4 regions of the Streptomyces sp. NPDC104371 genome follow, and region 3 is predicted to be linked to each of the others. Evidence: riboswitches for the same ligand, from Rfam matches in the RefSeq annotation. Region 3 holds a riboswitch; each other region holds the start of a gene.
What was found. A riboswitch is a leader RNA that binds a small molecule or an ion and turns the genes downstream of it on or off. The one in region 3 is predicted to bind cobalamin.
Positions count from the first base shown of each region.

Region 1: another riboswitch for cobalamin. It lies ahead of nrdI (class Ib ribonucleoside-diphosphate reductase assembly flavoprotein NrdI); the one in region 3 lies ahead of ACZ60T_RS18915 (prenyltransferase/squalene oxidase repeat-containing protein).
Region 2: another riboswitch for cobalamin. It lies ahead of ACZ60T_RS01370 (CoA-acylating methylmalonate-semialdehyde dehydrogenase); the one in region 3 lies ahead of ACZ60T_RS18915 (prenyltransferase/squalene oxidase repeat-containing protein).
Region 4: another riboswitch for cobalamin. It lies ahead of metE (5-methyltetrahydropteroyltriglutamate--homocysteine S-methyltransferase); the one in region 3 lies ahead of ACZ60T_RS18915 (prenyltransferase/squalene oxidase repeat-containing protein).

Region 1 is NZ_JBVJNF010000002.1:649,430-652,910, reverse strand. It holds partial or broken gene nrdE (class 1b ribonucleoside-diphosphate reductase subunit alpha) at 1-823, opposite strand, end outside; gene nrdI (class Ib ribonucleoside-diphosphate reductase assembly flavoprotein NrdI) at 916-1,341, opposite strand; cobalamin riboswitch at 1,517-1,739, opposite strand; gene ACZ60T_RS08765 (DEAD/DEAH box helicase) at 1,934-3,481, shown strand, end outside.
Region 2 is NZ_JBVJNF010000001.1:294,934-298,414, forward strand. It holds gene ACZ60T_RS01365 (acyl-CoA dehydrogenase family protein) at 1-818, opposite strand, end outside; gene ACZ60T_RS01370 (CoA-acylating methylmalonate-semialdehyde dehydrogenase) at 825-2,348, opposite strand; cobalamin riboswitch at 2,530-2,703, opposite strand; gene ACZ60T_RS01375 (hypothetical protein) at 2,799-3,437, opposite strand; gene ACZ60T_RS01380 (hypothetical protein) at 3,434-3,481, opposite strand, start outside.
Region 3 is NZ_JBVJNF010000005.1:421,168-424,648, reverse strand. It holds gene ACZ60T_RS18915 (prenyltransferase/squalene oxidase repeat-containing protein) at 1-1,404, opposite strand, end outside; cobalamin riboswitch at 1,529-1,678, opposite strand; cobalamin riboswitch at 1,767-1,840, shown strand; gene ACZ60T_RS18910 (prenyltransferase/squalene oxidase repeat-containing protein) at 1,963-3,375, shown strand.
Region 4 is NZ_JBVJNF010000001.1:192,949-196,429, forward strand. It holds gene metE (5-methyltetrahydropteroyltriglutamate--homocysteine S-methyltransferase) at 1-2,039, opposite strand, end outside; cobalamin riboswitch at 2,210-2,431, opposite strand; gene ACZ60T_RS00970 (3-hydroxybutyryl-CoA dehydrogenase) at 2,562-3,431, opposite strand; gene aceB (malate synthase A) at 3,428-3,481, opposite strand, start outside.

The DNA of each region.
Region 1 (3,481 bases), on a different contig from region 3:
GTTCGAAGGTGATGTCGGGGACGACGACACCGAGCGAGAGGGTCTTGATGCGGATCTTTTCGTCCGCGTTCTCCCGCTTGGTGTCCAGGAACCGCATGATGTCCGGGTGATGGGCGTGCAGGTACACCGCGCCCGCGCCCTGCCGCGCGCCGAGTTGGTTGGCGTAGGAGAAGGAGTCCTCGAGGAGCTTCATCACGGGGACGACACCGGAGGACTGGTTCTCGATCTTCTTGATCGGAGCGCCCTGCTCACGCAGGTTCGTCAGCAGCAGCGCCACGCCGCCACCCCGCTTGGACAGTTGCAGCGCGGAGTTGATGCCGCGTCCGATGGACTCCAGGTTGTCCTCGACGCGCAGCAGGAAGCAGGAGACCAGCTCGCCGCGCTGGGCCTTGCCCGCGTTGAGGAAGGTGGGGGTGGCGGGCTGGAAGCGGCCGGTCATCATCTCGTCGACCAGGCGGGAGGCGAGCGCCTCGTCGCCCGCGCCCAGGAACAGGGCGGTGGCGACGACCCGGTCCTCGTACCGCTCCAGGTAGCGGGAGCCGTCGAAGGTCTTCAGCGTGTACGAGGTGTAGTACTTGAACGCGCCCAGGAAGGTGCGGAAGCGGTGCTCATGGGCGTACGCCTGCCGGTACAGGTCCTCCAGGAACTCCCACCGGTAGCGCCGGATCGGCGCCTCCTCGTAGTAGTCGTTCTCGATGAGGTAGTCGATCTTCTCCTTCAGCGACCCGAACTCCACCGTGTTCGGGTTCACATGCTGGAGGAAGTACTGGCGGACGGCCTCGCGGTCCTTGCCGAACTGGATGCGGCCGTCGCAGTCGTACATGTTCAGCAGGGCGTTCAGCGCGTGGTAGTCCTTGCGCGTGCCGACCGACTCGCGCGGGGCCGCGGGGGCCGTGCTTGCCGTGGTGAGGGTGCTCATGCCGCCTGTCGCTCCGCCGTCTGTCGTGTCCAAAATTCCCGCAGTCCTTCCCTCACGGCGCGGACGTCGCGGTCCGTGCCCAGCAGTTCGAATCGGTACAGCTCCGGGACCTGGCACTTCGCCGAGATCACCCGGCCGGCCAGGCAGTGGGCGGCGCCGAAGTTGGTGTTGCCGGAGGCGATGACCCCCCGCAGCAGCGTCCGGTTGGCCTCGATGTTCAGGAAGCGGATGACCTGCCTGGGGACCGCTCCGGAGCGGTCACCGCCGCCGTAGGTCGGCACGATCAGCACATACGGCTCGGTGACCCGGGGCATGCCTTCGCGGTGCGGGTGCACGGGGATGCGTGTGGCGGGCAGGCCCAGCTTCTCCACGAAGCGCTTGGTGTTCTCCGAGACGCTGGAGAAATACACGAGACCGTTCATCGGTCGCCGGCTCCTCTCGCTCGTTCCCGTCTCCGTCCGAGGACCGGGAGGGGAGGAGCGGCGCGGCGCGTACGACGGGACGCCGGGGCGGCGGAGATACGCGGTACGCCTCGCCCGGATCCGTGCGGCTGCCACCTGGCCCTCCCTCGGGGCCTCGGAGCGCGCACGCCGCTGTCCGGTGTGCGCACCGGTGGCAGGTCTTCGGACTCGCGGGCGCGTCTCGTGTTGTACGAGACCCCTACTGGCCGTCGCTTCCCAGGCCCGGTACGTCGGGCCCAGTGCGTATGACGGCGGTCGTTACCGCTCACCGCTGCGGGGCAGTCCCGGACTCTCACCGGGTTCCCTCTTGCGACGCCGAACACAGCAGTGCCCGGCGAACCACCAGCACCGCCAACACTACATCTAGAACTCGGCGAGTGCGCGCATCCCAGATGTTGTGTCAGGAGTGAAACTTAGGTAACCCTAAGTTCTGGTGCGGTCGGACGGGTACCGCCCTCGGGGAGCGCGTCCCGCCCCGGTGCTGGCGCGTGCGCCGGACGCGTTGGATAGGTTTCGACGGTCGCGGGGACATGGCGAGAGGGGCCGGGGCGGGATGGGGCGCGGTGAGCGGGAGGCGGTTGCCGCGGGAGGGCGGCTGTACGAGGCGGCGCAGGCGGTGGCCGACGACCACGGGCGGGCCGTCGAGGCGGTTCGGGCGGCGCTGAAGCCGATCTGCGACACGGCGGCGGAACAGGCGCTGGACGCCATCCCGGTGACCCGGTTGAAGGAGGTCACCGAGGGGCGGCTGAGGCTCGGGGAAGTCGAGCGGAGCGGGCTGCGGTCGGTCCGGCAGGTACTCGACGCCGGTCCCTACCGGTTGCGGCAGATTCCCGGCGTGGGGGAGCGGACCGCCGATCAGGTCATCGCGGCGGCACGTCAGATAGCCGATGCCGTTCGGGAGGCCGTCGCCGTCCACATCGACGTGGACCGGCCGGAGCCGCGGACCACCGCACTCGTCATGGCCCTGCAGGTGCTGGTGGAAGCGGGCCCCGACGCGCGGCGAGCCGTCGACACGGCCGCGGCGCTCTCGGAGCGGCTCGGTCCGCTGCTGGCCGAGGCCAAGCCGGCCGCCGGGCGGCTGGGGATGCTGCTGGCGGGGAAGGCCAAGCGAGTTCGGGCGCTGGAGGCTGTCGCGGAGCTTCGCGGGCTGACCGAGGAGGCGGCGCGGGGCGATGTACCGGAGCTGCTCGCGCAGGCCTCGGTGGACCTGCTGCGCGGTACCCCGACCGAGGCCGCGGCCTGGGTCGACTTCGAGCTGCGGTCCGCCGACTACTACAGCCTGCTCGCGGAGATCTCCGGCCGCAGACCGGACACGGCCGCCGTCGAGGGGTTCCTGCCCGACGACGTCGCCGAGCGGGTCCGTGACCAGACGCTCGACGACACGCACCGGCGGGTGTCGCTACGCGGCTACCAAGCCTTCGGCGCGCGCTTCGTCCTGGCGCAACGCAAGGCGATGCTCGGCGACGAGATGGGGCTCGGCAAGACCATCCAGGCCATCGCCGCGCTGGCGCATCTCGCTGCCGAGGGGCAGAGCCACTTCATGGTCGTCTGCCCGGCCAGCGTCCTGATCAACTGGACACGCGAGATCGAGGCCCGCAGCAAGCTGCGCGTGATGCCTCTGCACGGCCCCGACAGACAGGAAGCGTTCGCCGACTGGAAGGGCAGGGGCGGCGTAGCGGTGACCACCTTCGACGCCCTGCGCGGCTTCCCGGTCCCCGGCGGCGGCGAGCTGGGGATGCTGGTCGTGGACGAGGCGCACTATGTGAAGAACCCGAAGACGCGCCGCTCCCGGGCCGTGACGGAATGGTCCGAACGATGCGAACGCGTTCTCTTCATGACGGGCACCCCCATGGAGAACCGGGTCGCCGAGTTCCGCAGCCTGGTGCGGATTCTCCAGCCGCGCCTGGCGGAGGCCATCGGTGACCGTGACGGAGTGGCCGGTTCCCAGGCCTTCCGGAAGGCTGTCGCCCCGGTCTATCTGCGCCGCAACCAGCAGGACGTCCTGACCGAACTGCCCGCGCTCCAGCAGACGGACGAGTGGGACGAGTTCAGCGCGTCGGACGAAGAGGCCTACCGCGAGGCCGTGAGCGCGGGCAATTTC
Region 2 (3,481 bases), on a different contig from region 3:
CGTTGGCCGAACGCCTCGCGGTCGGCGAGATGGGCCAGGCTGCGGTCGAGGGCGCTGCGGGCACCGCCGAGAGAGCAGGCGGCGATGCCGAGACGGCCACCGTTGAGGCCGTTCATCGCGATCCGGAAGCCCTCACCCTCACGCCCGAGGAGCCGGTCGGCGGGAACACGGACGCCGTCCATGACCACCTGGCGGGTGGGCTGGGCGTTCCAGCCCATCTTCCGCTCGTTCGGCCCGAAGGAGAGGCCGGGGTCGTCCTTGTCGACGACGAACGCGGAGATTCCGTCGGCGCCCTCGCCGCCGGTACGGGCCATCACGACGTAGAGCTGGGAGGCCCCGGCGCCGGAGATGAACTGCTTCACGCCCGTGAGCACCCAGTCGTCCCCGTCCCGGACGGCGCGGCTGGTCAGGGCCGCCGCGTCCGACCCGGCGCCGGGTTCGGTGAGGCAGTAGCTGGCGAGGTCCTCCATGGCGCACAGGCGGGGCAGCCACCGCTCGCGCTGGGCGTCGTCGCCGTAGTGGTCGATCATCCAGGCGACCATGTTGTGGATGGACAGGTATCCCGCGATGGACGGGCAGCCGGAGGCAAGGGTCTCGAAGACGAGGACGCCGTCGGACCGGGTGAGGCCGCTGCCCCCGGACTCCTCCCGGACGTAGACGCCGCCGAGGCCGAGCCCCGCGGCCTTGCGCAGCACGTCGACGGGGAAGTGCTTGTCACGGTCCCAGTCGAGGGCGTGCGGGGCGAGGTGGTCCTGGGCGAAGTCGAGGGTGGTCTCCACGAGGGCCTGCTGGTCCTCGGTGAGCAGGGTGCTGGTCATGGTCGCTCAACTCATCGTGGGGATCGTGAAACTGGCGCCTTCCCGCTGACCCGCGGGCCAGCGGGAGGTGACCGTCTTCGTACGGGTGTAGAAGCGGACGGCGTCCGGACCGTGCTGGTTGAGGTCGCCGAAGCCGGAGCGCTTCCAGCCGCCGAAGGTGTGGTAGGCGACCGGTACCGGGATGGGTACGTTGACGCCGACCATGCCGGTGTTCACGCGTCGGGTGAAGTCGCGGGCGGTGTCTCCGTCGCGGGTGAAGAGGGCGACGCCGTTGCCGTAGGTGTGCTCGCTGGGCAGGCGCAGGGCCTCCTCGTAGTCCGAGGCGCGGACGACGCACAGGACGGGGCCGAAGATCTCCTCCTGGTAGATCCGCATGTCCGGGGTGACCCGGTCGAAGAGGGAGGCACCGGCGAAGAAGCCGTTCTCGTGCCCGTCGAGCGTGAACTCCCGTCCGTCCACGACAAGTTCGGCCCCCTCCTCGACGCCGAGATCGACGTAGGAGCGGACACGGTCCACGGCGTCACGGCCGACCAGCGGCCCGAAGTCGGCCTCGGGGTCGTCACTGCGGCCGATCCGCAGCGCGGCGATCCGCTCCTTCAGGCGGGCCACCAGGGCGTCCGCGGTGTCCTCACCCACCGGCACGGCGACCGAGATCGCCATGCAGCGCTCGCCCGCCGAACCGTATCCGGCGCCGATCAGCGCGTCCACGGCCTGATCGAGATCGGCGTCCGGCATCACGATCATGTGGTTCTTGGCGCCGCCGAAGCACTGGGCGCGCTTGCCGTGGGCGGCGGCGGTGGCGTAGACGTGCGCGGCGATCGGGGTGGAGCCGACGAAGCCGAGGGCCGCCACGCGGGGGTCTTCGAGAAGGACGTCCACGGATTCCCGGGCGCCGTTGACGACGTTCAGCACGCCGGGCGGCAGACCGGCCTCCAGGAAGAGTTCGGCGAGCCGCAGCGGAACCGACGGGTCACGCTCCGACGGCTTGAGGATGAAGGCGTTGCCACAGGCCAGGGCCGGGGCGGCCTTCCACAGGGGGATCATCGCCGGGAAGTTGAACGGGGTGATCCCGGCGACCACGCCAAGGGGTGCGCGCAGGGAGTGGACATCGATGCCCGTGCCCGCGTTGTCGGTGAACTCGCCCTTGAGCAGGTGCGGGATGCCCGCCGCGAACTCGACGACGTCCAGGCCGCGTTGGATGTCGCCGTGCGCGTCGGCGATCGTCTTGCCGTGCTCGGCGGACAGCAGCCGGGCCAGCGCGTCCTTCTCCTGCTCGACGAGCTGAAGGAAGCGCAGCAGGACCCGGGCGCGGCGCTGCGGGTTCCACTCGCCCCACGCGCGTTGCGCGTTGACGGCGTCGGCGATCGCCGCCTCCGTCTCGGCGCGGTTCGCGAGGGGCACCAGGGCCTGGACCTCGCCGGTGTTGGGGTCGTACACCTCGCCGTAGGCACCCGATGTCCCCGGGGTGTGCTTGCCGCCGATGAAGTGGGTCAACTCGCGCACGGAGGCGCGTTCGTGCTCGCGGACCATGACTGCCTGCTCTCGTCAGGAGGGATCCGGGGATGGCCGCGCCGGTACCGCACTCGGACGCAGGGGCGTACGGGTGCCGGGGCGCGAGATCGCGTATGGCCGGAAGCCCCGTCAGACGGCGGGCTCACCAGGGTCGTGGGTATACACCGGTGCCATGCGTGTCAGCTCCATCCTCGTGGACAACACGGAACATCCCGCGGCCGGTATCCTGACTTCCGGATCAGCGCGCGCCGTCCGCCTTCCCGACATCCAGCTCGTCAGTGGCGTCCTGCTCGACGGCGTACTCCCCGGTCACAGTGGCGGGACCGCGCCGGAATCACACCGGCTTCCCTGCACCGCGGGCCTTGTACTCACGACTATATAGTTGGACGTCCTAGTAAATCCAGCGGTGCGGGATGTTCGAGGTGGGGCGGCGTCGGTCCGAGGTGCGGACGGGGGCCGACGGCGGGTTCAGCCCAGCAGTCGGACGAGCACGAGCAGGGCGACCGCGAAGACCACGCTCGCCACGAGGGTCCCCAGGCCGGCCGGTACCCCGGTGGCGTACCGCTTCACCTCGGCGGGCGGGGTGAGGCTGCTCGCGCGAGCCAGCCACTCGCGCGGCGGGTTGTCGGGGATGACGACCCTCCAGGGCTGCTCGGGGTCGTACTCGACTACCGCCCCCGACCGGTGCAGCAGCCCCTGCACATCGAGCGGGTGACGGACCTGGATCCGATAGGCGGGACGGCCGTCGGGCACCACGGTCAGGTCGAAGGCGAACACCGAGCCCGGTGCCCGTCCGTCGATGGCGGGCCGACCGGTCTCCTTGTGTACGGACTTCACCGAGTGGACCACGGCGGGCGCGAAGGCGCGGGGTCCGCCGGAGCGCAGCGCGGGGATCATGAGGTCCGACCGGGACGGCTCACCCGCCTTGCCGAACACCGCCAGCGCCAGGGCCGTCGCGGGCAACCCCGTCAGCAGCAGCCAGCGGGGGCCGTGCGCGGCGCCCTGGACCAGCGCGGCGAACGCGAGTCCCGCGAGGACGGTGGACAGCAGGCTGACAGGGCTGCTGAAGAGCCTGCGGGCGGCGGCCAGGGAGCGGTTTCGGTTCATGAGAGGCGCAGCAGCTTTCGGCGGGGTACGGCGACCCGGGTGCG
Region 3 (3,481 bases):
GCCACCGTCCTTGAGTTGGGCGCGCGAGAGCCATCCTTCGGCGGCCTCCGCGCGGTCGGTCTCGCCGAGCGCGCGCAGGGTCTGGGCCGCGTACGAGGTGGCGATCACGTCGCCGGTGGTGGATCCGGTGTAGCCGGGGAAGGCACCGTCGTCCTGCTGGCTCTTGGTCAGGTAGCCGAGGGCCTTGGTGACGGCGTCGTCGTGGCCGCCCGCCCGGTGCAGGGCGAGGGCGACGAGGCCGGTGGTGGCGGGGTCGCCGTCGCAGTACTCACCGGGCGTGATGAGGATGCTGGTGACGCCGCCGTCCTTGCACTGCACCTGGGTCAGCCGGTCCACCGCCTCGGTCGGCGGCTTCTCCTCGGCGCGTATCAACGCCAGTACGGCGCGGGCCTGTTCGTCGGCGTAGCCGATGCCGCGGAAGTCGCCCTTCGCGGTGCAACCGTCGGCGGGGGCAGCCGCCGGGCACACGTTCCCGCTCAGGTCGGCGATCAGGTCGCGCCCGCCGAAGTCCTTCGGGTCAGCCTCGGTCGACTCGGCGAGCAGGGCGAGGCGGGCGGCGGCTGCCGTGTCGGGCGTCTGGTCCTTGCCGTTCGGGGCGGTGTAGTCGTCGACATGCTGGGCGAGGAAGGAGGTGACCTTGTCGAGGGTGTCGCTCTTGCCCTCGGCGGCGGCGAGGGCGTAGGCCGTCTCGACGGTCAGCAGGTAGTTCGGGGTCTCGGCGCCGTCGTCGACGACGCGTTCCCCGTCGGTCAGGCGGCCCTTGAGCCAGGTGGCGGCCGCGGCCAGATCGACGCCTCCGGGCGCTCCGGTGGGTCCGGTGCTCGGTTCAGGGGTCGTGGTGCCGCCCGCGCGTACGTCGTCGGGGCTGAAGGTGGGCTTGCCGCTGGTGCCCCCGATGTCGGTGCCGCCGTACACCCAGGCGTCGACGTCGCCGTCCTTGAGCTTGCGGTTCATCGCGCCGTACTGGCTGTACGACCAGTCGTCCTGGCCCGGTGAGGCGACCCAGTACGACCAGTAGGCGGTCGCGGACGGGGTGAGGACGCAGTCTTCCTTGTCCTGAGTCGGGTACTCCGTACCGGAGTTGAAGGACGCGTTGCCGATGCGGCAGATGAAGCCGGGGCCGTCGTGCTGGGTCCCGGTGGTGGTGAAGCCGCCGTCGTGGAGGAGTTCGTAGCCGGTGGTGGGGCTGGTGTCGCAGCCCCGTTCGACCTTGCCGCCGAACGGGCCGAAGTCGACGGCCACGACGGCGCCCTTGGTGGCGGTGCAGTCGCCGACCGGCGCGGCGGCGGCGGGCGGGGCGACCGAGAGGAACGCGAAGCAGGAGGCGGCCAGGAGGGCCGGCGCGGTCAGCGCGGCTGCCACCGCCCCCGACCGTCTCGGTGTCGGTATGTCCGTGCGCCCCATGGTTCCCACAACGGCTCCCTCGCTGTGTGGCCGAGGCGGGGAACGATCGCGTGGCAGATGCCCGGCGCGGAGGCGGAGAGCCGCGCAGCCGAGCGGGTCGCACCACGCCGTAGTCCGCGACGGCGTCTGTTGCTTGGAACACGCTCCAGGTATTCCGGCTCGCCCGATCAGGATCGGGCCTACGGCTGCGGGTCAGCGCCGGACTTCGACCGGCTTCCCCTGGAACTGCATTGCGTATCAGGCGAATTGGAACACGCGTCCGGAGAGACCGTCAAGACAGTGCGTCGCGGCACGCGAGCACAGCGTGAGGCGGGCTGTAGCGGGGCTCGCGTGCCTCGGGTACAGTCCCGCCCTGCCGAGTGGGGGAATCCGGTGAGAGTCCGGAGCTGACGCGCAGCGGTATGGGGCGGGCGACCGTTTCCGAGCCCGAATGCCCAAGCGGCACAGGCTTGTTGGAAGTCGGTCCACGCGTCTCGGACGGCGGCCACACCCGCCGTGTGCACCCGTCAGGGGGACCCGTCGGGCCGGGTCGGCGTCCCTCTACCCCTGGAGCACGCCATGTCCCGTTCCGCCCTCGGCCGCCGCGCCGTGTTCACCGCTGTCGCCGCCCTCGGCGCGTTCGCCCTGACCACCCTGCCCGCGGCGGCGACCGCCACCCCGGCCCAGATCGCCACATCGAAGACGAACGGTGTGACCTATCTCAAGTCCCTTCAGGGGGCGGATGGTTCGTACGCCGGATCGGGCCTGTCCAACGAGTGGGCGTTCAGCGCGTTCGCCGCGGCCGGTACCGCGGCGGTGGATGTCACGCCCGGCGGTGACGCGAGCAAGAACGCGCGGACGGTGTACAGAGACCTGCTCGCCACCAGCGCCTGGCCGTCCTCGTCCCCCGTCGTCACCGACTACGAACGCGCCACGCTCAACGCCTACGCGGCCGGTATCGACCCGTCCCGCGTCTCCGCCTCCCGCAACCTCGTCGCCGACATCTACCGCTACTGGCAGACCGGCGAGCCCGGCTACTTCGGCCCCTCCGGCAACTTCAACGGCACCGTCTTCGCCGCCCTCGCCCTGAACGGCGCCAGGACCACCTCCGGGCAGGTACGCATACCCCAGGCGCTGCGCGACGCCGTGATCAACCGGATCCGGGCCAACCAGCACGACGACGGCGGGTGGAACTTCGGCAAGGCCGAGGGCAACCCCGACCAGCTCGCCGCCGCGAGCGATGTCGACATGACCGGCGCGGCGATGGCCGCGCTGTGTGTCTCGGGCGTCCCGAACACGGACCCCGATGTCGCGCAGGCCAAGGCGTTCCTCAAGGGCAAGCTGGTCGCCACCTCGGGTGCCTTCAACGCCATGTTCGGCGTCAACACCGACTCCAACGGCTGGGCCGTCTCCGGTCTCAACGCCTGCGGCATCAACGCCCAGACCGGTGACTTCCTCACCTCCAAGGGCAAGACCCCGGTCGACTTCCTCATCAGCCAGCAGTTCAACCCCGGCGGCGGCTTCAAGTACCTGCCCAGTGACACAGCCCCGCAGGCGTACGCCTCGATCGACGGCCTCCGCGCGGTCGCGGGCGGCGGCTTCACCGCGACCCCGCCCGCGCCCGTCACGTCCGGCGCACCGCAGTGGGTCGCCCAGTCCACGCTGACCTCCGGCACCGCGACCTCCCTCGCGCTGAGCGTCGACGACGGCTCCGGGAACCTGAAGGTGTGCTCCGTCGCCCTCACCCCGACCGGCACCACGACCACGCTCGGCGCCGTCCTCGACGCGGCCACCGCCGGGGCCACTCCTTCCGGCTGCGTCAGCGCGGTGACGCCCTCGTCCGGCAGCGGTCAGCTCACCTCCCTCAACGGGAAGGCCAACAGCGGCTCGAACACCTGGAAGGTGAGCGTCGACGGCTCGTCGTTCGCGACGGCCGCCCGCGACAAGAGCATCGCCGTCGGCGACACGATCGCCCTGCGCTGGGGCGCCTGACCACCCACGACGGCAGGTGACCTGCCCCACCGGACGGGTCGCCTACGTCACACCTCAACTCCCCTTCCGCAAGCGGCCGTGACGCACACGGTGCACCGGCCCGGTC
Region 4 (3,481 bases), on a different contig from region 3:
TCCAGGCTGATGACGTCGGCGTCGAGGTCGTCGATGGCCTGGACGATGTCACCGAACTCGGCGTAGCACATGTGGGTGTGGATCTGCGTGTCCGGCCGCACCCCGCTCGTGGTGAGCCGGAACGCCTCGGTCGCCCACGCCAGATACGCCGCACGGTCGGCGGTCCGCAGCGGCAGCGTCTCGCGCAGCGCGGGCTCGTCCACCTGGATCACCGAAGTCCCGGCCGCCTCCAGGTCGTTCACCTCGTCGCGCAGGGCGAGGGCGACCTGCCGGGCGGTGTCGCCGAGGGGCTGGTCGTCACGGACGAAGGACCAGGCGAGCATGGTGACCGGGCCGGTGAGCATGCCCTTGACGGGGCGGTCGGTCAGGGACTGGGCGTAGGACGTCCAGCGCACCGTCATCGGCTCGGGCCGGGAGATGTCGCCGACCAGGACCGGCGGCCGGACGTAGCGGGTGCCGTACGACTGGACCCAGCCGTGCTGTGTGGCCAGGTAGCCGGTGAGCTGCTCGGCGAAGTACTGCACCATGTCGTTGCGTTCGGCCTCGCCGTGCACCAGGACGTCGATGCCGGTCTTCTCCTGGAAGGAGATGACCTCCTGGATCTCCGCCTTGACGCGCTCCTCGTACCCGGCCGTGTCGATGCGCCCGGTGCGCAGGTCGGCGCGTGCGGTGCGCAGTTCGGTGGTCTGCGGGAACGAGCCGATGGTCGTGGTCGGCAGCAGCGGCAGACCGAGGTGGGCACGCTGTGCGGTGGCCCGTTCGGCGTACGGCTGAGAGCGGCGGGCGTCGGCGTCCGTCACAGCCTCGGAGCGGGCTCGTACGGCGGGGTCATGGGTGATCGGCGAGTCCGCGCGGGAGGCGAGATCGGCGCGGTTGGCGGCGAGTTCGCCGCTGATGGTGTCGGTGCCGTGGGCAAGTCCCTTGGCGAGGGTGACGATCTCGGCGGTCTTCTGCCGCGCGAAGGCCAGCCAGCGCAGGATCTGCGGCTCGATGTCGCGCTCGGCCGCCGCGTCCAGCGGCACGTGGAGCAGGGAGCAGGAGGCGGCGACGTCCACTCGGTCGGCGAGCCCGAGGAGGGTGCCGAGCGTGGACAGCGACTTCCGCAGGTCGTTGATCCAGATGTTGCGGCCGTTGACGACACCGGCGACCAGGCGCTTGCCGGGCAGTCCGCCGACGGCGGCCAAGGCCTCCAGGTTGGCCGCGGCGGCCTCGGTGAAGTCCAGGGCGAGGCCCTCGACCGGGGCCTTGGCCAGCACGGGCAGCGCGTCGCCGAGCCGGTCGAAGTAGGAGGCGACCAGCAGCTTCGGCCGGTCGGTGAGGGCGCCCAGCAAGCGGTAGGCGTGCTCGGCGGCGTTCAGCTCGGCCGGGGTGCGGTCCTGTACGAGGGCGGGCTCGTCGAGCTGGACCCACTCGGCACCGGCCGCGCGCAGGTCGGCGAGGACCTCGGCGTACACCGGGAGCAGCCGGTCCAGGAGGGTGAGTGGCTCGAAGTCGGCGGGCACGCCGGGGGCGGACTTGGCGAGCAGAAGGTAGGTGACGGGGCCGACCAGCACGGGCCGGGCGGTCAGGCCCTGGGCGAGGGCTTCCTCCAGCTCGGCGACCTGCTTGGTGGAGTCGGCCGTGAACACGGTGTCGGGGCCCAGCTCAGGGACCAGATAGTGGTAGTTGGTGTCGAACCATTTGGTCATCTCCAGCGGAGCGACCTCCTGGGTCCCGCGGGCCATCGCGAAATAGCCGTCCAGCGCGTCGGCGTCGACGGCGGCACGGTGCCGCTCGGGGATCGCGCCCACCATGACGGTCGTGTCGAGGACGTGGTCGTAGTACGAGAAGTCACCGGTCGGCACCTCGTGGACACCGGCGTCGGCGAGCTGCTGCCGGTTGCTCCGCCTGAGCTCGGCGGCGGTGGCCCGGAGGGCGTCGGCGGTGACGCGGCCCTTCCAGTAGCCCTCGACGGCCTTCTTCAGTTCACGGTTCTGTCCCTGGCGGGGGTAGCCGTACACGGTGGCCCGTGCTGCCGCGGCTGCGGACTTCGTTGTCACGGAGATCTCCTTCGCGAGATGAATCCCTGAGATCCCGGAGACGGGACGAGAGCGCGAAGGGAATGACGAACCGGACGGCCATGACCCCGCGCGGCACAAGCACGGTCGTTCCGTCTGGTGTGTACGCCGACCCGCCCTCGAGGTCACCGGGATGTCCGCGCACGGAACGGTCCGTACGCGGGCAGTCGGCAGGTCTTCGGACTCGCGGGCACGCCCTCCTGGACGGAGGACACCTAATGGCCGTCGCTTCCCAGGCCCGGTACGTCGGACCCAGTGCGTATGACGGCGGTCGTTCCCGCTCACCGCTGCGGGGCAGTCCCGGATTCCCACCGGGTTCCCTCTTACGACACCCCGCCTGGCGGACGGGGCGAACCAACTGCTGCGGTCAGCCTACGGGGTGGCGCCGCGAATGGAAGAACGCCGTCCAGCATGCGGAAGGTGAGAAGGTGCCTGCCGAATGAGGTACGGCGAGGGGCGGGACGCTCCGCACTCGCGCTTCCCGCCCCTCGCCGTACCGGGCCCTCAGCCCTGGTCGTAGCGGTGGAACCCCCGGCCGGTCTTCCGGCCGAGCAGTCCCGCCTCCACCATCCGCTGGAGCAGCGGCGGCGGCGCGTAGAGGGGTTCGCGGAACTCGTCGTAGAGGGACTCGGCGATCGAGGCGACGGTGTCCAGGCCGATCAGGTCCGCGAGCTTCAGCGGCCCCATCGGGTGGGCGCAGCCCAGTTCCATGCCCGCGTCGATGTCGGCGGCGGTGGCGAACCCGGACTCCGCCATCCGCACGGCGGCGAGCAGGTAGGGGATGAGCAGGGCGTTGACGACGAAGCCCGCCCGGTCCTGGGAGCGGATGACCGTCTTGCCGAGGGTGCCGGTGGCGAAGGCCTCGACCACGGCGATCGTCCGCGCCGAGGTGTGCAGTGAGGTGACCACCTCGACCAGCGGCAGGACGGGGACGGGGTTGAAGAAGTGCAGTCCTACGACCCGGTCCGCGCGGGTGGTCGCCATGCCGAGCCGCATGATCGGCAGGGAGGAGGTGTTGGTGGCGAGGACGGCCGCCGGATCCTCGACGATCTTGTCGAGGGCGGCGAAGACCTCGGTCTTGGCGTCCGGGTTCTCGATGACGGCCTCGACGACCAGGTGCCGGTCGGCCAGGTCGTCCAGGCTGCCGGTGAAGACGAGCCGGGCGTGCGCGTCGTCGGCGGCCTCGCGGCTCAGCTTGCCCCGTCGTACGGCGCGGTCGAGGGAGGCGGCCACCCGGTCCCGTGCCCTGCGGGCGGCCACCGCGTCCACCTCGCAGACCACGGTGTCCAGCCCGGCCCGCGCACAGACTTCGGCGATACCGGCGCCCATCTGGCCGCCGCCGACCACGCCGACGCGGGTGATGCCCGCGCTCATGCTGCGGCCTCCGACTTCCGTACGAGGTGGCGGGTGTAGGCGTCGGGGGT